Regions from separate parts of the Anaerosporomusa subterranea genome, predicted to be linked through region 2. Evidence: riboswitches for the same ligand, from Rfam matches in the RefSeq annotation. Region 2 holds a riboswitch; each other region holds the start of a gene.
What was found. Region 2 has a riboswitch for cyclic di-GMP ahead of AXX12_RS08195 (GGDEF domain-containing protein). Riboswitches for the same ligand answer to the same signal wherever they lie in the genome.
Positions count from the first base shown of each region.

Region 1: another riboswitch for cyclic di-GMP. It lies ahead of AXX12_RS14255 (response regulator); the one in region 2 lies ahead of AXX12_RS08195 (GGDEF domain-containing protein).
Region 3: another riboswitch for cyclic di-GMP. It lies ahead of AXX12_RS12230 (HD-GYP domain-containing protein); the one in region 2 lies ahead of AXX12_RS08195 (GGDEF domain-containing protein).
Region 4: another riboswitch for cyclic di-GMP. It lies ahead of AXX12_RS00145 (chemotaxis protein CheW); the one in region 2 lies ahead of AXX12_RS08195 (GGDEF domain-containing protein).

Region 1 covers NZ_LSGP01000023.1:56,228-62,011, reverse strand. Annotated here, with positions in the region: gene nadA (quinolinate synthase NadA) at 93-998, shown strand; gene nadB (L-aspartate oxidase) at 999-2,588, shown strand; gene nadC (carboxylating nicotinate-nucleotide diphosphorylase) at 2,585-3,415, shown strand; cyclic di-GMP riboswitch class I at 3,519-3,603, shown strand; gene AXX12_RS14255 (response regulator) at 3,673-4,533, shown strand; gene AXX12_RS14250 (chemotaxis protein CheX) at 4,533-4,997, shown strand; gene AXX12_RS14245 (pyridoxamine 5'-phosphate oxidase family protein) at 5,201-5,665, shown strand.
Region 2 covers NZ_LSGP01000017.1:138,741-144,524, reverse strand. Annotated here, with positions in the region: gene AXX12_RS08215 (MBL fold metallo-hydrolase) at 1-661, opposite strand, end outside; gene AXX12_RS08210 (epoxyqueuosine reductase) at 705-1,385, opposite strand; gene AXX12_RS08205 (sigma-70 family RNA polymerase sigma factor) at 1,726-2,367, shown strand; gene AXX12_RS08200 (3'-5' exonuclease) at 2,428-2,973, opposite strand; gene AXX12_RS08195 (GGDEF domain-containing protein) at 3,012-3,911, opposite strand; cyclic di-GMP riboswitch class I at 3,965-4,049, opposite strand; gene AXX12_RS08190 (YigZ family protein) at 4,127-4,765, opposite strand; gene AXX12_RS08185 (methyl-accepting chemotaxis protein) at 4,968-5,784, shown strand, end outside.
Region 3 covers NZ_LSGP01000017.1:1,016,823-1,022,606, forward strand. Annotated here, with positions in the region: gene AXX12_RS12215 (NAD(P)/FAD-dependent oxidoreductase) at 48-1,259, shown strand; gene AXX12_RS12220 (4Fe-4S dicluster domain-containing protein) at 1,270-2,010, shown strand; gene AXX12_RS12225 (hypothetical protein) at 2,014-2,652, shown strand; cyclic di-GMP riboswitch class I at 2,819-2,903, shown strand; gene AXX12_RS12230 (HD-GYP domain-containing protein) at 3,358-4,410, shown strand; gene AXX12_RS12235 (methyl-accepting chemotaxis protein) at 4,454-5,784, shown strand, end outside.
Region 4 covers NZ_LSGP01000001.1:33,065-38,848, forward strand. Annotated here, with positions in the region: gene AXX12_RS00140 (AsmA family protein) at 1-1,009, opposite strand, end outside; cyclic di-GMP riboswitch class I at 1,437-1,519, shown strand; gene AXX12_RS00145 (chemotaxis protein CheW) at 1,636-2,076, shown strand; gene AXX12_RS00150 (methyl-accepting chemotaxis protein) at 2,139-4,169, shown strand; gene AXX12_RS19715 (hypothetical protein) at 4,372-5,139, shown strand; gene thrC (threonine synthase) at 5,495-5,784, opposite strand, start outside.

The DNA of each region.
Region 1 (5,784 bases), on a different contig from region 2:
ATCTGACAAGACACCTGTATTGTCAGATCGGTGAAATGTTACATATTTTTCTTATGATGAATAGCTAAAAACGGTCGGTAGGAGGGAAAGACGTGAGTGAGCTAAAACGAGCAGTAGAAAAGCTAAAACGGGAGCGCAATGCTCTTATTCTTGCGCATAACTATCAACTTGATGAAGTACAAGAAGTTGCTGATTATATTGGTGATTCGTTTTATTTGAGCAAAGTCGCGGCAAACATAGATTGCGATGTCATTGTGTTTAGCGGCGTGCGTTTTATGGCAGAGACAGCGAAAATACTCTCACCAGATAAGACTGTGTTACTGCCTGAGATAGATGCGGGGTGTCCATTGGCTGATACGATTACAGTCGAAGATGTGAGAAACCTTAAGCACTTGCATCCTGGCGCTCCGGTTGTTTGCTACATTAATTCATCGTCGGAAGTAAAGGCTGAGAGCGACATTTGCTGTACTTCGGCGAATGCCATTAAAGTAGTATCCTCGCTGCCTGATCGCAAGGTGATCTTTGTGCCTGATGAAAACTTAGGCGACTATGTGGCTAAACAATTGCCTGACAAGGAACTGGTTTTGTGGAAAGGGTGTTGCGTCACCCATGCGAAAGTGAAGCCAAGTGCTATCCTCGAGATGCGGGAAAGATACCCTGAGGCTAAAATTCTGGTTCATCCTGAGTGTGAACCGGCGGTAGTAGAACTGGCTGATTTTGCTGGCAGCACATCGGCTATCATTCAATATGCGGAAAACTCCGATGCGAACGTCTTTATTATCGGTACAGAAGTTGGCGTATTGTGCTGGTTAAGAAATTCTCGCCCGGAAAAGCAGTTTTTCTTGCTGCATCCCGGTTTGGTCTGTCCCAATATGAAGAAAACAAGACTGCAGAGCATTTATGATGCATTAGCAAACAATCATTACCAAATACAAGTTGATGAGGCCATTGCCGCTAAAGCAAAACATGCGATTTCTCGAATGCTGGAGGTGGTTTAGATGGCAGAAAGAAGCTATATCACTCCCGTATGGCAAAATCATAAACAGCTAGACAGTAAGAGCTATGATGTCATTGTTGTTGGGACAGGTATAGCCGGAATGACTGTGTCTTTATCGCTAGACTCCAAGCTTAGAATAGCTCTTGTCAGTAAAGAACAGTTTACGGAAAGCAGCACCTACAAAGCGCAGGGTGGAATGGCTGTTGCGGTAGGTCCGGACGATAGCGCCGAGGAGCATTTCGCAGACACAGTAAGGGTTGGGCAAGGGGTGTGTCGTGAAGAAGCCGTAAACCTATTAGCAGGCGAGGGACCTGCGGCATTGGAGTTCCTGCAATCGCTGGGGGCAGATTTCTGCCATAACCAAAATGGACTGGATTTAACCAGAGAAGCGGCGCACTCACGCAATCGGGTGGTACATTATTACGACTATACCGGAAAGTATATTGCTGAACTATTAGCTGATGAAGTCAATAGGCACAACAATATCGAGCGGCTTGACAGATCTTTTCTTGTTGATATAGTCACCGCGCAGGATGGATGCTGTGGCTGTATTGTTGAACATAACGGCAGACTGGTTTATCTCCGAGCCGCAGCGGTTGTAGTGGCCACAGGCGGCTACAGTGGGCTGTTCAAGCGTTCAACTAATGAGGTTTCGGCTAGTGGTGATGGTATTGCTGCAGCTTACCGTGCCGGCGCCATGATTGCTGATATGGAGTTTGTTCAATTTCACCCGACAGCTTTTACCACGTTGTCAGGGAAGGTTTTTTTATTAACAGAGGCGCTGCGGGGCGAGGGAGCGGTTTTACTAAATTCGGCGGGCGATCGATTTATGTTTAACTACCATCCCAGCGGAGAACTCGCGCCGCGCGACGAAGTATCAAGAGCTATCTTGCGTGAATCCACACGACAAGGTGGAGAAACGATTTATCTCGACGCTAGACATCTTGGTAAAGAGTATTTAGCGGATCGGTTCCGACAAGTGTATAGCGAATTAGCAAAAAATAACTACTTTATAGAACGAGACACAATTCCTATTGCACCGGCGGCTCACTATACGATTGGTGGAATTAAGACCGACCTTTGGGGTAGGACTAGCGTAGGCTCTTTGTATGCGTGCGGCGAAGCTGCAGCGACAGGGGTTCATGGTGCTAACCGACTGGCAAGCAATTCTCTGCTTGAAGGCATAGTATTCGGACGTAGGATTGCCACATATATTAATGAAACATATAGTGCAAAACGAGAACCCTCTGAGTTGTCTGCTGGTGTCACTGCAGCAACCGGTAGCTATACAGATCTAAATGCTTTGAGAACCAAGTTGGATGGTGTTGCAGGGGTCGTACGCCGGGGAGAAGAGCTGGAAGCTATGCTAAAGTGGCTAAGTGTTGGTGAGACAAATCATCAGGTTAGTCCGGTTGATCATAGCTATCATGTCTACAATACCTATCAATTAGCGGGGTTACTGGTGGAAGCGGCGCTACTGAGGACGGAAAGCCGAGGAGCCCACTACCGCTCGGATTTTCCCGGTAAGAATGATGAAACTTTTAGAAAACACATCTTGCAGCAATGGGGAAGGAAGGCTGTTATAGCATGAACAAGCTGGTCTTAGATCAATTATTACGCCAAGCTTTAATTGAAGATATCGGACAAGGTGATATCACCAGTGAAGCGATCTTTTCCGGGAATCATGAGTCTAAGGGCTATCTTATCGCCAAACGAGATATGGTCTTAGCTGGGTTGGAGGTTTTCACACGGGTATTTTCATTACTGGATGAGAACGTGAAGGTAACTCTTTACTATGTCGACGGTGACCGGGTTCAAAGTGGTCAAAAGTTTGCTCACATACAAGGACCAACTCGATCATTACTGGCAGGGGAAAGGGTGGCTCTAAATTTTCTGCAACGCTTAACTGGTATCGCCAATGAAACCAATCGTTATGTAGAGGCATGTGGAGGTTCTGGCACGATCATTGTCGATACTCGTAAAACGACACCCGGTCTGCGTATGCTTGAGAAATACGCTGTTACGGTGGGCGGGGGCAAGAATCACCGTTACGGTTTAGATTCAATGGTTTTAATTAAAGATAATCATATTAAGGCCGCCGGCGGCATTTTGACAGCTGTACAGAAGGTGCGTGATCATATATCGCCGTTTATAAAAATTGAGGTTGAAGTTGAAGAAATGCAGCAAGTGCATGATGCGTTGACAGCAGGTGTCGATGTGATTATGCTGGATAATATGTCTTTGCCGATGATAGAAGAGGCTGTACGGGTAATTAATCATCAAGCATTGGTAGAGGTGTCTGGCAATATAACAGGGGAAAAAATAGCTGGATTGGCGTCAAGAGGAGTCAATATTATTTCAAGCGGTGCACTCACTCACTCGGCCAAAGCGGCAGATATTAGCATGAGGCTAGAATAAAACAATTTATGTATCATTCTAGGGCTTAAGTCTTGAGCATTAAGTCCTATTTTTCTTTATTAGGTTGACGAAAAAAGATATAACAGTATAAAATTTTAAAATACCATATATCTGGCAAACCTACCGAAAGGTAGCGACGCAAAGCCATGGGTCTAAGGGCGTAAGCCAATGATTGCCAGGTTGCAACTTGTGAAAAGTGAGACTGGCATCTCACTTTTTTATTTTCAAATCACATTAAGGGCTGAAGGGTGGATCTTATGCGGGAACCAAGTGAAAAAATACGAGTACTAATAGTGGATGATTCTCCGTTTAGTCGTCAACTGCTGGCTGATTCACTAGATTCGCACTGGTTTGAGATTGTCGGTTTTGCGGATGGCTTCCGGTCCGCTCTCGAAGGTTATCGGACGCATATGCCTGACGTTATTACAATGGATATTGCTATGCCGGAAATGGACGGTCTGGAAGTTACGCGGCGGCTTATTAAGCAGGAGCCGGATGCCAAAGTTGTTATAGTATCCAGCATGAAAGATGATGATTTGGAAAAATTGGCAAAGTGTAAGGGAGCTGCAAAGTTTCTCCAAAAGCCATTTGAACCAGAGGTGTTAATGAGCGTTTTAAGAAGTGTGTGTGACGCCGACGTGGTGGATCATGATTTCAAAAGTTGCTACCCTGCCGAATTCATTGCCTCTTTTTCTAATTTCATGAAGAGATTCATAACAGATGTAACTGCTCAATCAACTGTTGATGATACAAGACTGTATTCTAGTGGTATTTCAATTCTTGTGGGGATAACTGGACAGTATAGTGGCAGAATGGTTTTGGACTTATCTGTTGAGACCGCTAAATGTATAGCCACAAGATTGCTTAAGCAAGAGCCTAAGGACTCTGATCAGATTAATGATGTAATTGCGGAGTTAGCCAATATTGTAGCCGGAAATGCATCATCAAAGCTGAACAGAGAATTCCGAGGGGCTTTTCTGCGTGTTTCACCACCAGCGATTTTTACCGGTGAGAAATTCTCAATAGCCAGCCCTAATCTAGAGATTCATGCGTGGCAAGTTGATACTCCTTTCGGAAAAGCCCGCCTGAGCGTTGGCTTTAAGAAGGAGATTGTCTAATGGATGTAAAAAGTATTGCTCCGTTCTTTGATGCAATCTTGAATGTTATGCCGCAACTAGGATTCCAAAACGTCACGCGTGGCCGGATGAGTGTAGCTGATGGCAATAAGATTGCAAGCAATGGAGTCATGGTAATTGTGGGCCTTACGCATCAGCTTCGCGGCACTATCGTATATAATATGACTGAGGAATCAGCCAAAAAGATTGCAAGTAAAATGATGATGGGGATGCCGGTTCCAGACTTTGACGCGATGGCAGAATCGGCGATTTCCGAGATGGGTAATATGCTGGCAGCAAACGCAGCTATATTATTTGAAGCACAAGGGGCAAAAATTGATATTTCGCCGCCTACTCTCATTGTGGGGGACAGCTATACCAGTACATCAGGTAATATGCGAAGGATAATTGTTGAAGTTCTTGTTGATGAGATACCCTTGGAAGTAAATATATCGCTAAATTCCTGACGTTAATGCGCTGTGTAAGTAAGCTGAATAGAGTAGTAGAAGCAACGCCGCTTGTCGATTTTGACAGGCGGCGTTGCTTCATCCCAGCGAATTCGACGGGCGTACCTTAAGCGTGTCTGTATTCGATACGTTAAATAAATATTGCCAACATGACGCTATAATGAGAAACTAAATAAATATAGATAGTTTAAGGGGGGACGTAAATGTTCAAAGAAATGAGACGCCATGATAGAGGACTTACGCGAAGTGAAACAGACGAAATTTTGCTAAATGGCGTTTATGGTGTGTTATCGATTAACGGCGAAGACGATTATGCCTATGGTGTACCGTTAAGCTATGTTTATACAGGTGGTCATATATACTTCCATTGTGCTCAAGAGGGGTATAAATTAAATTGTACCCGCAAAAGAAATAAAGTAACATTCTGCGTTGTGGGAAAAGCCAATACTTTACCAGATAAGTTCAGTATGGAGTATGCAAGCGCTATTGTTTTTGGAGAAGTTAGTGAAGTGCATGATCAGGAGAAATTAGCAGCGTTGATGGCTTTCGTAGAAAAATACTCTAGCAGCTACATGGAAAAAGGAAAAGAGTATGCTGATAGTGTCCATCATAAGACAGTGGTCCTTAAAATAGATAGTAAACACATTACTGGAAAAGCCAGAAAATAGGCCTATTCCTCCTCAAACTCATCAGAACAGTGCCACGTATTTTGGCGCTGTTTTTTTCACATCCTATGGATGTCCCAGGATTCAATTTGTCAATCTCACAGGAATGTTTCCGTCGGTTG
Region 2 (5,784 bases):
CTAGGTGTGTAAGGATGATTCTTTTGGCCTTTAACCGGCCAAATTCTTCAGACAAGGTTGCCGCATCTAAATGGAACTTGATTTTATTATCAAAAGCATAGGCTTCTGCTATAAGAATATCTGCGTCCGCTGCTGCGTCTAGCAAAGTCGCAGCCCATTCTGTATCGCCTGTATAGGTTATTATTTTGCCGCAGAATTCCGCTCTTAACGCAGTGGAAGGATTTCCACTAGGGTGGACAACAGGAAAGGGAGTGACCTTTACACCATCGATGACACTGGCTTGCTGCAGTGGCAATTCTTCAATACGTAACTCAAATTTTTTCTGCGACGTTGATGAGCCAGGAAACAAAACTTCCATCGCTTCGATAATCCGCCGTTCGGTTCCTGATGGGCCTGCGATGACTAAAGGACTTGTCCGTTTACTAATTAGCTGAGCATCCAGAATAAAGAATGGGATTCCAGCAAAGTGATCTCCATGTAGATGAGTAAGAAAAATTGTACTAATTTCATTGGGATTGACATTAAATTTGCGAATTGCGATTTGAGAAGATGCTCCACAGTCGAGTAAAATCTTCTTATCTTCCGTTGAAATCAGGATACAGGTCTGTAATCTTCCGCCGCTGCCAAAAGCATCACCACTGCCCAAGAACTTAATTTTCATGTTTTATCCTCCTCTTACTCGGAGTGATTGCATAGGGTAAGTATCAGGTTCTTTCGCAATTCGGACACACGGACCGACATAACTTACAGGCATATACGCCGCCACCGCCTTCGGTATATTGGGCCGAGATCGCGCGGCACTTGCTTTGCTCAATGGTTATCCCGTCAAGTGCTTGGGCGGGGCAAGCCTCCAGGCAAATGCTGCATTCAGATGGACAGAATTGCTGTGTGACTACCGGGTCAGCTTCTAGTTCCTGATCAAGCAAAACTGCACCCAGCCATAACATATTGCCGTATTGTTCGTTCACCAGCAGGGTATTCTTCCCCATCTGCCCCAGACCAGCACGTACAGCAGCGTGTTTGAGCGAAAGAATGCCTTGACCACGGCGACGACTTGCGTCCCAGTAATCATAAGGATCTGATGATGGAATGGGGAGAGCGCGAATTGCCAAACGTTCAAGCTCTAAGGCTAATTGAAAGGTGATCGAATCAGTCCTATCAACCAGGCGATTGCGAACAAACGTATACGCTGCTGGCGAAGAAGAGGCAAGAGTACTGGTAGGAAACTGAAGTGCGACGACAATTACACTTTTACAATCTTTGAGAACATTAGACGGGTGAAAGCCGGAAGGTGCCTCGGCAAATCGCTCGACAGGAGCAATTCCACATAGATCTGCCCCCAACTCTTGCGCGCGGCATTTAATTTCTTTTGCAGAAACTCTCAATCCAAAATCCTCCCCTGGCGCAACGCTGCTTCACTGACTGCGCCGTTTTCTGTTTGCATTGTTTTTCTCCGTTATCGTCACATTTCCTGCAGGATTACTTTGTTCTTGCTAACTTATCTTAACCTTGCGGATGGGGAGCTATCTTTCAGGGGGGCCGCGTCCCACTATTTCAAGATTTTTCGCCAGTTGAAGTAGATGTCAAGTTTGCTGGCGCAAAGCACTAAGCCTCTTATTGTGAAATCAGACACATAAAGGAGTTAAGTCCTATTTACGTCCCACTACAGACCTATGCTATAATGCAGAAAATCGACTATTCTGGATATCTCAGCAAGAGCATGCTATGGATGGTGGAAACGTGTTACGATATTGTTTTGACAATCAAGGCAATCTAGATAATCATAAATTTAATCAATTGGCGGCGAAGCTAAACGGCAAGATTACAGCCTGTATCAGAAAATACTACTTGCCGGGAGGAGACCGCGACGATTTATATCAATGGGGGCTTTTGGGTCTTTATAAGGCGGTTCTCTATTATGATGAAAATGATCGGTATACATTTGATTTTATTGCCAGTAGAAATATACAAAATATGATTAAATCAGCAGTTACTATGTCCAATCGCCAAAAAAATAAATTGGTTAATGAGGCGGAGTCGTTGTATGCTAAGCCTATTCACATGCAAGAAAACAGCGTGGAACTTATCGATCGTTTGGTTATAAACAACGATGCGTATGACCCGCAAAGAATACTTATAGACAGAGAATTCACAGAAACACTCTTTCATTATATTAAGTACTATTTATCTGAATATGAGCGAAGGTCAGTTCTTTTATATATGCGCGGTTATAAACAGCAGGATATTGCCGAAGAATTAAACATTAATACAAAAGTAGTAGACAATGCCATTCAACGAGCAAAGAAGAAGATCTATCAGCACGTTGTTCAGCAGAACGAAAATTATACGATTGGCATGTTAAGTTAATAGCTATCTAATAACAACAGCCTGCAACATGTGAAAAGCAAAATGCAGGCTGCTTATTTCTTAAAAAGATGCGGCGACTTCCTTTGCCGCCTGCAAGATGATTTCCGCGCAAGCTCTGGCATCATTGGCGGCATCGTGATGTTGAAACTGAAAGTTCAGGTGGTTGGCGACGGTGTTCAGCTTGTGATTTGGCAAGCAAGGCCAGATTCTTCTGGCAACTGCCAGCGAATCAATTACCTGAAACTCCGGCGCTGGCAGCCGGTAATGGCTAAGTACTGCCCGCAGTACGCTGATATCAAAGGTGGCATTGTGGGCCGCCAGAATCTGGTTGCCGATATACGGTTGAATAGTTGGCCACAGTTCCTGAAAAGATGGCTGATTTTTTACAACCTCATATGTAATCCCGTGAATATCGGTGAAGGTAAACGTTGTCGATGGCGGCTTAATTAACCAGGATTGGGTATCAACAATATTTCCGTTTTCAACAACAACGATTCCCAACTGGCAGGCACTGTTTCTTTGGTGATTAGCAGTTTCAAAGTCGATGGCGGTAAACGTTTGACTGATAACAGGCTGAGTCCGGCTATTTGTAGAGCGGCTGTTCATCGTAATCCTCCCCTCGCAATTTAAATGCTCTACGATAATCAACCAATTGTCACCCGGTTTCGTCCTGCCCTTTTACTTTGATACATCAAATCGTCAGCCCTTTTGACAATGGTTTCGTTGGTATCATTCTCATTAGCTAAGGTTGCTCCCATCGAGATCGTGACAGTAATCGTCTGTTCCATAGTTCTAACTTCTGACTGCTGGACGAGAACCCTGAGTTTGTTAGCGATACGTTCCAGCTTAACACTGTCGAAGCAGCCAGAAAACAGGATAATAATCTCTTCACCGCCCCACCGAATAACATGGTCGCCATTCCGAACATTACTAGCCAACGTTTTTGCCACCATTTTTAGTACTAAATCGCCAACTTCGTGTCCGTAGACATCATTAACATTCTTAAAATTATCGATATCGGCAAATAAAACCCCTATTGATTGTCCGCCTTTTCGGCATTCAGAAACTTTTGCACTCAATAAAAATTCTCCGTATGAGCGAGTAAATAATGCGGTAAGTTTATCGATGTTCGCTTTGTCTTTTAGTTGCTCTAATTCGCTGTATAATGCGGCATGTGGCGAGTTATCCACAAAAACTTCTACTGCCCCCACAATAGTCCCGGTCTCATCTCTGATAGGGATTATTCGCACAGATACAGGAACGCGATGTCCCTCTTTATGTCTGAAAAATACTTCTTCTTCTCGTATCATACCATCACTAAGCGTCTGTGTTACCGGACAACGGACTTCACAAAGATTATCGCCGTTTTCATCGATATGCGCAAGCATATCGATGCAGTTAGCAAGCGCTATCTCACTGGTAAAACCAGTTATTTTTTCAGCGCTCTTATTCCAGTAGATTACCTTCTTGCTTGTGTCAAGAAAATATACACCTTCATAAAAATTGTCCAATAAATTTTTGCAAATCGAATTCGGAAAATCCATCAAAACCGCCTCCGATTAAAAAAATGGATAATAAAAAACTCCCATTTTGCGTTCTTCGCAACCTGGCAGTCGTAAACAAATGTTCTTAGACCCACGGCTTTGCGTCCTTACCTTTCGATAAGTTTGCATATGGAGTTTAAAATTAAGGCTTGTTAAGAATATTCTTCTTTTTGTCCCTATTTCCTTCTTTTAAAATTGCAATAGCATTATTCGCCTCAGTTCAGCCATACTGCAACCTCCACATACTCCTCTCCCGCCTCCTGAAGGGTTGCCAGACCTGACGTCCAGTCGGCGATCTGCTGGTCAAAGCTAGTGTCATCAGGTCGTCGTAAGACATAGAGAGTCGCCTGCTCGCTGAATGTCTTGTCTGTGACTGTATAACCGTGATTCCGCAAATGGTTTTCCAGTATCGCCAGCAAGGAGTAGTCGCAGTTGACCGCTAGCCGCAGATGGGGTTGCATCTCGACAATGCCGGCAGCGCAGACTGCTTCTGAAGCGGCCTTGCCGTAAGCGCGGATCAGACCGCCTGCTCCCAGCTTAATACCACCAAAATAACGAGTGACAACAATGACTGTATTGGTTAGGTTTTGTTTTTTGAGAACCTCGAGAATGGGTTTACCTGCTGTACCCGAGGGTTCACCGTCATCATCCGCCTTTTGTATGTCTGAATGTTTGCCGATAATATAGGCAGAGCAGTTATGGTTGGCATCCCGGTGCGCTTTCTTTACCTGGTTGATAAAGGAAGTCGCCGCTTCTTCTGATTCGACGCGGGCAACATGACCGATGAATAGTGAGCGGTTAATCTCAATGCGAATTTTGCTTTGTTCTTTGACTGTATGGAAGAGAATGCTCACGGCGACACCTCATTCTGTTATACTATGGCGAATTAAGCATATCCTAAATTACTTAGAAGCCATTAGCACTTCAGCATTCTGTTATACTATTGACAAATTAAGCAGGATTTTCCTTTTCTGCTGTCGAATTTCGTTATCTAAATCGTTAAGCAATGTAATTATTAAGCCGTATTCCAAGAAACTACTTTTGCAGGAGGACAGCATGCGTATCAACATTGGGACACAAATTCTAGCAGTTTGCATCATGATCGTGATAGCCTTTTCCGGTCTTAGCATCTACACCTATTTCCAAATTGACGCAGTTCAGGTTGGCTATGATGGAGTTATCGCCCGTAGCGTGCCACTGGTAATTGAAGTAAAGGATCTAAATATTGAACTAAACAACCAAGCAGCACTGGTTCGCGGCTTTATTCTATCAGCTGATGAGAGGTATGTCCAGGACTACAACTCGTCCCGGCAAAGAATGGACAAGACGGTAGCCAGCCTTGAACAAAAGCTGATTACACCAGAAGGCAAGCAGAAGGTAACTGCTCTTAAGAACGTGCTTGCCGACTATCATCAAGTCTCTGATCAAGGGATTCTCCTCAGAAAGACTAAAGGACAAACCGATGCTTTAGCTGCTGTAGCCGCGGCAAAAGCAAAGGTTGAAGCAGCTGATAAAACGATGATTGATACCGTAACCTTCCTAACAGAGCGTATGCATCTGCGCACCAAAGAAAATGTTACTGCTGGAGACAAGATACAAAGAATACTTGGTATACTTGATGTTGTTATCTTTTTGGTGGGTTGTGCGCTAGCGATTTTCTTATCCCGCCGCATCTCCCGTCCACTTAATGAAGTGGCTAAAGCAGCGCAAACTATTGCCGATGGCGATTTGCGAGCTCGCGCCATTGCCTACAACGCAAATGACGAAATTTCTGATATGCTTAAAGCCTTTACGCAAATGACAGACAACCTGCGGCATCTGGTCGGCCAAGTGGCTAAATCAGTTGAGCAGGTATCGGCAGCTAGCGAGGAAC
Region 3 (5,784 bases), 880 kb from region 2:
TAGATGGACTTTTGCAACGGTCTCCTAGATAGCCGGAGGGCTGATTGATGTATGTTATTATAGGGCAAGGCACGGCTGGCACAGCGGCCGCTAATGAACTGCGAAAACTGGATAATAATGCTCAGATTACGGTGCTGACCAATGAAACTGACTGCTTTTACAGCCGCATTGACTTACCAGACATTGTCGCCGGCAAATACCGGCCGGAAGATGCTGTGTTGCAGACGGCTGAGCAATTTAAGGCTAAAGAGATACGCTGTATCATGGGCCATTATGCAACCCGGATTCTCCCGGATGAACGGATTGTTGAGCTTTCCTCAGGACAGCGGCTGGGCTACCGCAAACTGTTGCTGGCGACAGGGGCGCGCCCTGTTGCCCCAAAGCTGGAGGGAATTACTGCCCGAGGTGTGTATAGCTTATGGACCATGGCTCAGGCTGCCGGGATAATAGCTGCGGCGGCTGTTGCGAAATCAGCCGTTGTCATTGGAGCAGGCTTGATTGGTTTAAAAACAGCGCTGGCGTTAACAAAGCGCGGTTTGCGAGTTACTGTGATTGAAAGAATGGATAGAGTGCTGCCGCAACAACTTGATGAAGCCGGGGCAGCTATCGTTGAGACCGGCCTAGGCGCGGCAGGGGTGGATTTGCTTACCGGTGTTCAGGTAGATGCTGTGGAGACACGTAACGGCAGCGTAATTGGCGTGAGGATGGGTGGGAAGATACTGGCGTGCGATATGGTGATTGTTGCCGCTGGTACCAGACCTAATACCGATTTGGCACAGGCATCTGGCATCAAAATAGCTGCTGGTATTATCACGGACGAATATCTACAAACTTCAGAAAGAGATATATATGCGGCTGGTGATGTCGCTCAAGTGACTGATCTGATCAGCAAACAGTCGATTGTATCAGCTACCTGGCCAGCGGCTGTCGAGCAAGGGGAGGTTGCCGCCCGTAATATGGCAGGTGATACAACACCGTATCACGGCTATCTGACAATGAACAGTGTAGAAATAGCAGGTATCCCATTGGTTTCAGCCGGCGATGTCACCGGCAGTGACGGAGATGAGATTGTGGCTGTGCGCAACGAGAACCTTTATAAACGGCTTGTACTTAGGGACAATGTGCTGAAAGGCGTTTTATTGATCGGAGATATCAGGCAGGCAGGAGTATTGGCCGGCGCTGTCGCTTGTTCAACCAATCTGCAGAGGTACGCGCCGCTTGGAGCATCATTTAGCTTCGTTGACTTGTTAACATTATAGGAGGGACGGTATGCGGATCGATAAAGATAAGTGCGCCGGGTGCGGGCAGTGTATTGAATTCTGTACGTTGGGCAATATATCGTCCCGGCGGCGTAATCCGAAGAATTCGAAGCTGTATTATGAAATTGATGAAGACGACTGTGTTGACTGTGGGGTTTGTTTACGAGCGGCTGTTTGTTCCGCAGACGCTTTGTTTATGCCAAACTATGAGTGGCCACGCACCATCCGGTCAGCTTTTAGCGACCCAACGGTGGAACATCGCGAAACCAAAGTGGCCGGGCGGGGTACGGAAGAGATAAAGACGAATGAGATAACTGGGCGGATCAAACGCGGTTTTGTCGGCATCTCCTGCGAGATGGGGCGGCCAAGTGTCGGCGCTCGCTTTTCCGATATCGAAAAAGTAGCTACAGCGCTGGCAAGTCTGGGAGTGGAGTTTGAATCTAACAATCCGTGTACAAGGTTGATGGCTGATCCGAAGACCGGTATTTTTAAAGATGAAGTGAAGAACGAAACAGTCCTTTCTGCGATTATTGAAATGCTTGTACCGCTGGAGAAAATGGCTGAAGTACTAGAAACTATTCGCGGGATAGCCAGCCAAGTTGACTGCGTTTTCAGCGTGGACTTGATTACCGTTCTCGACGAGGATAATTCAATTCCTACGCTTCCCATTCTGCGCTCTCTGAACTGGCCAGTCCTGCCTAATGGTAAGATGAATACCGGTCTTGGCCGACCACTGGCGAAGGAGGTTTAGCTTATGTCGCATACGTTACACCGGCGGGGTACGCCGGAAAATTTGGCCAACGATTTTCCTATGCATGCCATGCCGGCCCGCGGGTTCAATCATGACGGAGCCAGACCCAAACTGCAGAAGTTTTTGCGGATAGCTCACAAACATCATCCGGTTAATCTCGGGGATGTTAAACTGGGAAACCAGTTTGTTACCGATTACGATGATCTGCATGAAAATCTTACTATCAGCAGTACCCATGTCGTTTTAGCTGATGCCAATGATCTTACCGCCCTACTGAGGGAAGTTAAAGAGGCTGAGCTGGGTATGTCTCTTACGGTATCCGGCCTTTTTGATAAATTATTCGAGTGCTGTGCACAGGCAGGGGTCAAACCCCATGCAGTCGAACATTCACTTGGTGTCCTGGGGAAAACAGAAAAAATGCCGGAAGAAGATATCTCTCAGGTGACAACCATGTGTGGCCATGGAATGGTGGCCCAGGGACTGGTCAGACGTTTGATCAGAAAAGTGAAAAAAGGGGAGTTGACACCCGAGAAAGCGGGGATAGAATTAGCTAAACCGTGCCGGTGCGGTATTTTCAACCCTGTTCGGGCAGCTGAACTGATTGACGATTATTGTGCTTTGTTTAGTGTATCGGTGAAGTAGGTAAGTGCTAATCAAACGTGCCGGTTTGAAAATAAAAGAACCATTTCGCCGCTGTATTCGGGAGAAATGGTTGTTTCTCTTAAAAAGTAACGGGAAATAATAGTGGAGTGCTTGACAATCTGAATTTTCGTGATAAAATATGAACTTGTTAAGTACCATATATTACTACATACTTGGGCAAACTTACCGAAAGGTAAGGACGCAAAGCCATGGGTCTACGGACAAGTGTCTACGACTGCCAGGTTGCTGATTAATTAGCACCAGTCTGTCGACTGGTGCTAATTTTATTACATTTTGTGCAGTGGAGGATACCCAGTCGTTTTAGCGGAAGGTAAAGGGAGAGCTCTTTATCAGAATCAGAAACAACTATGCTGTTTGTGGCCTGGAATAACCATTCTAGGTAAAAGCAAATTTGCATCTAGTTTACGGACTAGGTGCATTTTAATTTCCAGATAGCAAGCCACTCTAAGACTTTCGCTACCGTAAAGGGGAGTAAAAACTCAGGAAGAAACCAAGTAATTTCTTTCCGACAGTCAAAAGATGAATCGTCTCAATTAGAAGATCCTCGGCTTCCACCCGGAGTCCAAGCTGTAAGCTGAAGTGTGGATTAGGCAATAAGAGAATTGTGTAATTCTTAAACCAGAAGAAAAAGGTGCGAATTATTAGTTAGAATGGAAGTGAAATTAGATGGGGCGAGCTAGGAAATTGTCTATCTTTACCGCTAGGCCAGGTATGGTTCTGGCGAATGATATTGTCACAAAAGATGGACAAGTTCTCCTTACGCACGGAATTCAGCTCACTAACCAAAAAATTTATTATCTACTAAAGAGGCGGATTCCTTTTGTTGATGTCGTTTGTGACAACTGGTTGAGCACAGAGGCGGATTCCGGAGATAAAGCGCAGATCAGTAATCAAACTGATTATTACTTGTTCTACCAGGAAACTTTGCAGGCATTTAAGCATGCCTTTGAAACGGCTCGCTTTTCAAAACAGCTTCCTCTAACACTAATTACTAAATTGGTTGATTCGCACATCGGACCTTTAATTAATGCACGCTGCTCCATTGGTTACCTCCAGAGAATCCAAGTTCACTGCGATTATACGTATCGACACTCGATTAATGTCTCCATCATCTCTGGGATCTTAGGAAAATTGGTAGGTATGACTAAGGGGAATTTGAAAGATTTAGTTACGGCTGGCCTTTTACATGATATAGGCAAAGTATCAATTCCTACAGAAATTTTGAATAAGCCAGGCAGGCTTACCGACCGAGAGATGTTAACGATTAAGACCCATCCTTCTAAGGGGTATGAACTGTTATTGCAATCTGACCAAATTGCTGCCGAAATTAAAATCGGGGTTTTGCAACACCATGAACGCATTGACGGCAGCGGTTATCCATTCGGGTTAACTGAAAATCAAATAGGCTACTATGCTAAAATCATTGCGATTGCAGACATTTATGATGCGATGACTAGTGATAGAATATATCGCAAGCGGCTAAGCCCTTTTTGTGCCGCAGAAACAATCGTTCAACAGATGTATACACAACTGGATCCGTTATTGTGTTTAACTTTTTTGCGTCACATCAAAAATTACTTGTCAAGTAGTATGGTATTGTTGAGTAACGGGCAAAAGGGCGAGGTCGTGTATCTGAACGATCTTTTTACTAGTAAACCAACCATAAAATTGGTAGATGGCACTTACTTAGATCTGCGAGAAAATAAAACAGTTGAAATAATGGATATCGCAAAGTAGTCCTGGGTAGTAAAGTTTGACCAATGTAAGGAGTGTTATAAAAATGAAAATCAAAAACATACAAACCCGATTACTATTTATCTTGTTGCCCCTTATTATCGTGGTATTAGGCGTGCTGTCCGGGGTTAGCTATTATCTCTCACATCAATCATTAACAAGAAGTATTGATGCCACAGCCAAGGCGGTGGGAGCAGATTACGGTCAGCGGGTGTATAGTGATATGGAACTTCTGATATCGCAACTGGAGGATCTAGCTAATATCCAAATTATCCGTACAGGTAGTGATAAGGGCCAAATTGTTACTGTCATGGCGGAGGCTCAAAAAAGGCTTGGCACTTTTGATGTCATTATTTTCGCTTCGCCTGATGGTTCAGGCGTTGTCAACACGGGAGCGACCGCTACATACAGCGAGCGCGATTATTTTAAAAAGGTTATTGCCACAAAGAAATTAGTTGTCTCGGATCCATTAGTTTCCAAAGCAACCGGTAAACTTGCTGTTGTTTTGGCTGTGCCGGTTATGAACAATGGACAGTTGTCCGGGGTCCTGATCGGAACATTTTCTATGGAAAGACTGAGCGCTGCGATTGCGGAACTGAAGTTTTTGGATACAGGGTACGGTCAACTCGCCGATGATGGCGGCACGATTATTGCCCATCCCGACAGCTCTGAGCTTGTCGGAAAGTTAAACCTTCGCGAGAAGAAGATCAATGCTGAACTTAAGCTGCAGCAGAGCGAACTTGACGACCGTCTGATCAATCTGTTTAAGGCGGCAGCCGAATCGGGGAAACAGATGCTGGGAGAATACGCCTTTGTTGACGGCATTACGAGGATCGCGGTAGTCACGCCGGTCGACTTACCAGGCGGTCAACGCTGGGTGATGACGGTTGCAGCCCCCAAAGCAGAAGCCACCCAGGAAACTGATACTCTGGCCCGAACGATGCTGATACTTTGTATTGTAGCTTTACTTATCACCGTAGTCGCTATTGTCATCATCGCTAAACGGTTCGCTAAACCTATTACGGTGATCAGGGACGAATGTCTACTCTTAGCTCAGGGCGATTTACGGGAGCGCGTGGCAGAAGTTACTTCAGAAGATGAAATCGGCCAACTAGCGAAAGGCTTCCGGGACATGAGGACGAATTTGCGAGAGCTGGTCGCCAAGGTGAATAATCAATCCGAACAGCTTGCAGCTTCTTCAGAAGAGCTGACTGCCAGCGCCGAACAATCAGCCATGGCAGCAAATCAAGTAGCGGTATCGATCAGCGAAGTGGCAACTGGAGCTGACAAACAAGTTCATGCGATTGATGAAACGACGGCAGTAGTAGAGCAATTGTCGGCTGGCATCCAACAAGTGGCTGCCAATACTAACCTTGC
Region 4 (5,784 bases), on a different contig from region 2:
CAAAAAGAGGCCGCTGTACGGCTAAACCGGTGAAAAATGCTGCAGGATCAACATCAGGTAGCGTTAACGCAAAGTCGAGCGATTGTTTGTTGTCTTTAAGTAGAATACTGCCTTTGCCCTCTGTTCGTTGACCAGAGATCATTAGAGCCAAATCCCGAAAGTGTAATCCATTTTCATCAGCGCTGAATTTTCCCTGCCCGTCACGAATATTGACCTTGCCTGCAACCGTTAAGGCGGAGAATTCCCCCTCGGCTTGGTAGTGTACTATACTCTTATCATCACGTTTTGCTACCACTTGTAGCTTCTTTAATAGTCCCTTCTCTAAACGGATCTCTTGTGTAGCAGGAAGTAACCCGCTCAGTTTGGCCACATCAAACCCATCCGTCCGGAGCGTAAGTTCACTAGCATTGCTTTCTCCCCAGTTGCCAACTATGCCTAGTGTGGCTTGGCTGACTCGCCCTTTGAGATCAATACCCAAGCCAGCGGGATATGTAATGAAATCGAGTGTACCGTTGACGCCTTCGATGGTTTGTGTAATCTGATTATTGCCAATATGAACGGTTCCTTCGCCGACTTCAACTTTGCCACGAAAATCTGTCGCGGTCTTATCGTCCTTCACCAGGCCTTCCCAATTCCAACGCTCTTTTTCCGTCTTGAGCCAAATTTCTGCGCCCTGGATAGCGACCACTTCAATGCTCGACATACCCAGATTGCCCTTCGTCAAATCTGAAAATTTGTATTTGATTTCGATATTTGGGCTTTTTGCGACAAGATTGTCCTGCTTGTCATAGACCGCTACATTGCGAATCCTTACCCAGCTCAGTAACGATAGGTCAATCGACCCTACCTGTAGTCGTCCGTTGAGCTTCTGTCCCACGCTGGCAACCAGGCTGTCTTGAAGCGCCTTAGCCACCTTGCCTGAAACGACTTGCCACAAGCCGCCTAGGACAATTAGCGGGATTAATGCGATGATAATATTTTTCTTATATTTTACTAGCCATTCCTTCAAAACTCTCAGCCTCCAAACTCACAAACGTCAGGTTATATAGTATTTAATTCGACAAACAATCGTTACCTCCCTGCTTAATAGACTAACAGCAAGGTTAGGCAAGTTCTATCCTTCGCACAGCCTGTAGACTCCACCTTCTTAAGGTCGGGCCTTACAGTCTGTAGTTCAAGCCCCTAAAGGGAACCTTCGGTTTCGCAAAAACGTAGATTCCGAGCCTCACTCACAAGTGTGACTAAGATTTAGATGGAGTCAAAACTCCACCTGAATCAACTCCTTTTTATCTTTCGTGCTCGCTAGCAAGCAAACTCCTGCAAACACTTGACAACTTGCAGAAGCTTGCCCTTTGCACTAAATGCCAAGTCTCGGTTTTCTTGACTAAAATATGACAATGTGTAATAATTATAGTATTGTAAAATACTGAAAAAAAGAATATATTTGGCAAACTTATCGAAAGGTAAGGACGCAAAGCTATGGGTCTAAGGGGTTCCCTATGATTGCCAGGCTGCCATTGCGGATGATAGGACCAGGCATTGGCATGGTCCTATTTTATTTTGTGAAGTGAAAAGAGGTGAAATATCGGCATTTAGGTTGTAATAATGTAAATAATTGGTGAAAGAGTGGATGCGATGAGTGAGGAACAACTGGTTGTATTTCGTCTAGGAAATGAGGAATATGGTATTGAGATATCTCAAGTTAGAGAGATTATTCAATATCGAAATGCGACAAAGCTTCCTAATACGCCAGAGTTTATGGAAGGGATCATCAGCCTTCGCGGTAAGGTCATACCTGTAATTGAGTTGGCAAAACGATTTGGCCTAAGTGCAGACACTGGAAAAGACAAGCGGGCAATTATCATTGAGGTTGCAGGCCAAGATATTGGCATTATCGTGACTGAGGTTACGGAAGTACTGCGGCTATCTGGCGAACAGATTGAAGCTGTACCTGCGATGACTGCCGTAAATGAGTGTGTGAGAGGAATCGGTAAAGATGCTAATCGGTTATTAATTTTGCTTGATTTAGGCAATTTGCTAAGGGCGGATGAGATTAGGGCGATCGGGGCAGCGTAGCGCAAGCGACCACCGAATGTCGAAATCCGGCTGTCAAAGGTTATTATAAAGGAGTTTATAGCATGAACATAAAAAGCGTTCAAACTCGATTGCTACTATGGTTGTTGCCACTTATTTTTGTGGTATTAAGTGTGCTATCAGGGGTTAGCTATTATATTTCTAAGCAATCTTTAGATCAAAGCATTGGTGAAACAGCTGAGGCAATTGGAACCGACTATGGGTACCGTATAAAAGGCAGTATTCAAGAATTGATGATCCAATTGGAGGATATGGCCAAAACGCAAACTTTCCGGACCGGAACCGATAAGGCCCAGATTAGCGCAGCCATGGCTGAAATACAGAAAAGGATTGGTTTTGAAACCGTTTTATATATTTCGCCGGATGGCTCGGCGATTCGCGGCGACGGCACTACAGGCCAATACCGCGACCGCGAGTATTTCAAAAAAGTGCTTGATACGAAAAAAGCATATGTCTCTGAGCCGCTGACTTCAAGGGCGACCGGCAAGATGTCCTTCTTTCTGGCTGTGCCGGTCATGAACAACGGACAACTCATCGCGATAACAGGGGGGACGTATTCCCTTGAAAAAATGACCGATCTAATTAAAGATCTAAAATTCTTGGATACCGGCTACGGTCAAATCTCCGATGATTCAGGGACGATTATTGCCCACCCGAAGAATCCTGGAATCATTGGAAAGCTGAATCTTGCCGAAAAGAAGATCAATGCTGAAATTAAGCTGCAACAGAACGAACTCGACGACCGTCTGATTGCTCTGTTTACCAAAGCAGCCCAGTCTGGGCAACAAACACATGGAGTATACAGCTTTGTGGACGGTGTGGCTAGATACGGGGTATACACGCCAATCGATCTCCCAGGCGGTCAACGCTGGGTAATGGGGGTATCAGCACCTGAAACGGAAGCCACTCAGGACACGGATGCCCTGGCGCGAACAGTGCTGATCATTTCGCTAATCTGTTTACTCATTGTTGCAGTATCTATCGTATTCATAGCCAAACAGTTCACCAAACCGATTGCGCTGATACGGGATGAATGCCTGCTTTTGGCCCAAGGCGACCTGCGGGAGCGTGAGGCAAAGGTTTCTTCAGAAGATGAAGTCGGCCAACTGGCGCAAGGTTTCCGGCAGATGCGGATAAATTTGCGTGAGCTTGTTGCAAAAGTACATTCCCAATCCGAGCAACTGGCTGCTTCGAGTGAACAGCTGACAGCCAGTGCCGACCAATCTGCCCAGGCCGCTAACCAGGTTGCGGCATCGATTACCGATGTGGCGACTGGTGCAGCAGAACAGCTAGCCGCGGCTAACGACACCTCTGCCGTGGTTGAACAGATATCAGCCAGTATCCAAGAGGTTGCGGCCACTACCAACGGTGTAGCCGCACAATCGGCGCAGGCTGCTGCTAAGGCTAACGACGGCAGCAAGTCGGTGAATAAAGCGATTAGTCAAATGACACAAATCGAACAGACTGTTAATACGTCCGCCAAAGTAGTCGCTGAATTGGGCGAACGCTCCAAGGAAATTGGTCAGATTGTAGATGCTATCTCCGGTATCGCCGGACAAACTAATTTGCTCGCTCTTAACGCCGCTATCGAGGCCGCGCGGGCCGGTGAACAGGGACGCGGTTTCGCTGTCGTTGCCGATGAAGTACGCAAACTTGCCGAGCAGTCTCAGGAAGCGGCCAAGCAGATCGCCGAACTGATCGGGGGGATTCAGGGAGAAACCGATAAAGCTGTATCGGCCATGAATGATGGCACCCGGGAAGTTAAAGTAGGAGCAGAAGTCGTTAACGCTGCCGGACAAGCTTTCCAAGAAATCGTAGCATTGGTAACCCAAGTATCCGATCAGATAAAAGACATCTCTACTGCAATTGAACAGATGGCTATTGGCAGCCAACAGATCGTCACAGCGGTTAACCGGATCGATGGCTTGAGTAAAAAGGCATCCGGAGAGGCCGAGACAGTATCGGCGGCCACCGAGGAGCAGTCAGCGTCTATGCAAGAGATCGCCTCCTCCAGCCAGAGCCTTTCCAACTTAGCGATGGACCTCCGTGAAGCTGTCGGCAAGTTCCGTGTTTAACATGACGGGTAAAAGGGCTTAAGTACACAAATGAAAAACTCCTGCAAGGCTATTAAAGTCTTGCAGGAGTTTTTCATTTGCCTGCGATTTTCTGAGCTCAGCCTAATAGTGGATTGTCGATTAATGCTTAGCTAGCCGGAATATATCGGTCATCCTATGACATAGTCATTGATATAACCGATATAAGAGGGAGGTATTCGAAATGAAAAGATTGGTGATTCTATGTCTTGCAATGTTTGTTTTGACCATACCATCAATCACTAAAGCTGAAAGCAGCGTAGCTTATCGACAAGATATCCGTCAAGATAAATATCGATTAGAAAATCAGAATCGAGACAAACTGGAGCAAGAGAAGCAACAACGAGAGAAAAGAGAGAGAGACAGACAACAACGAGATAGAGTAGAGAGAGACAGACAACAACGAGATAGAGTAGAGAGAGACAGACAACAACAAGATAGAGTAGAGAGAGACAGACAACAACGGGAGAGAGTAGAGCGGGACAGACAACAACGGGAGAGAGTAGAACGGGACAGACAACGGGATTATCGACATCAGATCGAGCGCCATCGAGACGATCGCGGGCGCAAAGGACGATATGATTGGTCACATTCAGCATACAGACATGATCGCTGGCGGCCGATAGCTCATTCATCCTTTAGAAGTATTCCGTTCAATTGGCATGAACGTGCAGGGCATTATGCGCCCCATCATCATTTTGAACAGATTCATGACCGGCATTGGCATGACAGATTTCCTGGATTACGGTTATTTAGATGGAGGGATAGTAGTGGTAGCGGCTTTTGGTATAATGGTCACCATATAGTAGATGGGATCATGTTTTACAACGATTCAGATGAATTGGTCAGCATCGGTTTCTTTCATAACAAAATATTTATCATGCTACGTGACGATGGCCAAAACTATGAAAACCATGATGAATTTTTCTTGTCGTGGTGGATACATCATTAAAGAATCGAATATAGAATTGTTACCCATATAAAACTATCATCAATCTGCTTTGGGGATACTCCTGCATTCTGGATACCAATCTATTAATGCCGCGATTGTCTGTGAAAATCGCAGCAGGGAAAATTGCTCCGCAGTGGCTATCTGAAAAAATGAAAACATTAGGTCTAGAGTAAGGCGGATTCGCATCAGTACACTGAGAGCTATATAAAACTTTAATAGTAAAAAGCCTCACCCTTGCTTTATGCAGGGCTGAGGCTTTTGTACTAGAAAATTAATCGCCCGCATAGTGGCGCTTGTGACGCTGGTGCCGCTCGTGCTAACCGTTACCTGCTCCTCAAAGGTCGCTTAATGTTATTTACTGGTCAAAGTTATCCCTGATATAGCGGCTGATATCTTCCAGCTTGCATTCCACGCTAGTCAACGTGTGATGAGTTAGGGCTTCAGTAAACTTGAGCCCGCTGCCAGTAATGATACTCACTATTTTCTCTTTACCAGTCAAGTAATTTTCGGAGCGTAATTTTTGAATCGCGGCGATAGGTACGGCAGATTCGGGTTGGACGAACAGGCCGATCTCGGCGAGCATCGCCTGCGCTTTGATTGTTGCGTCATCAGGCACAGCGACAGCAAAGCCACCAGTTCTCTTTA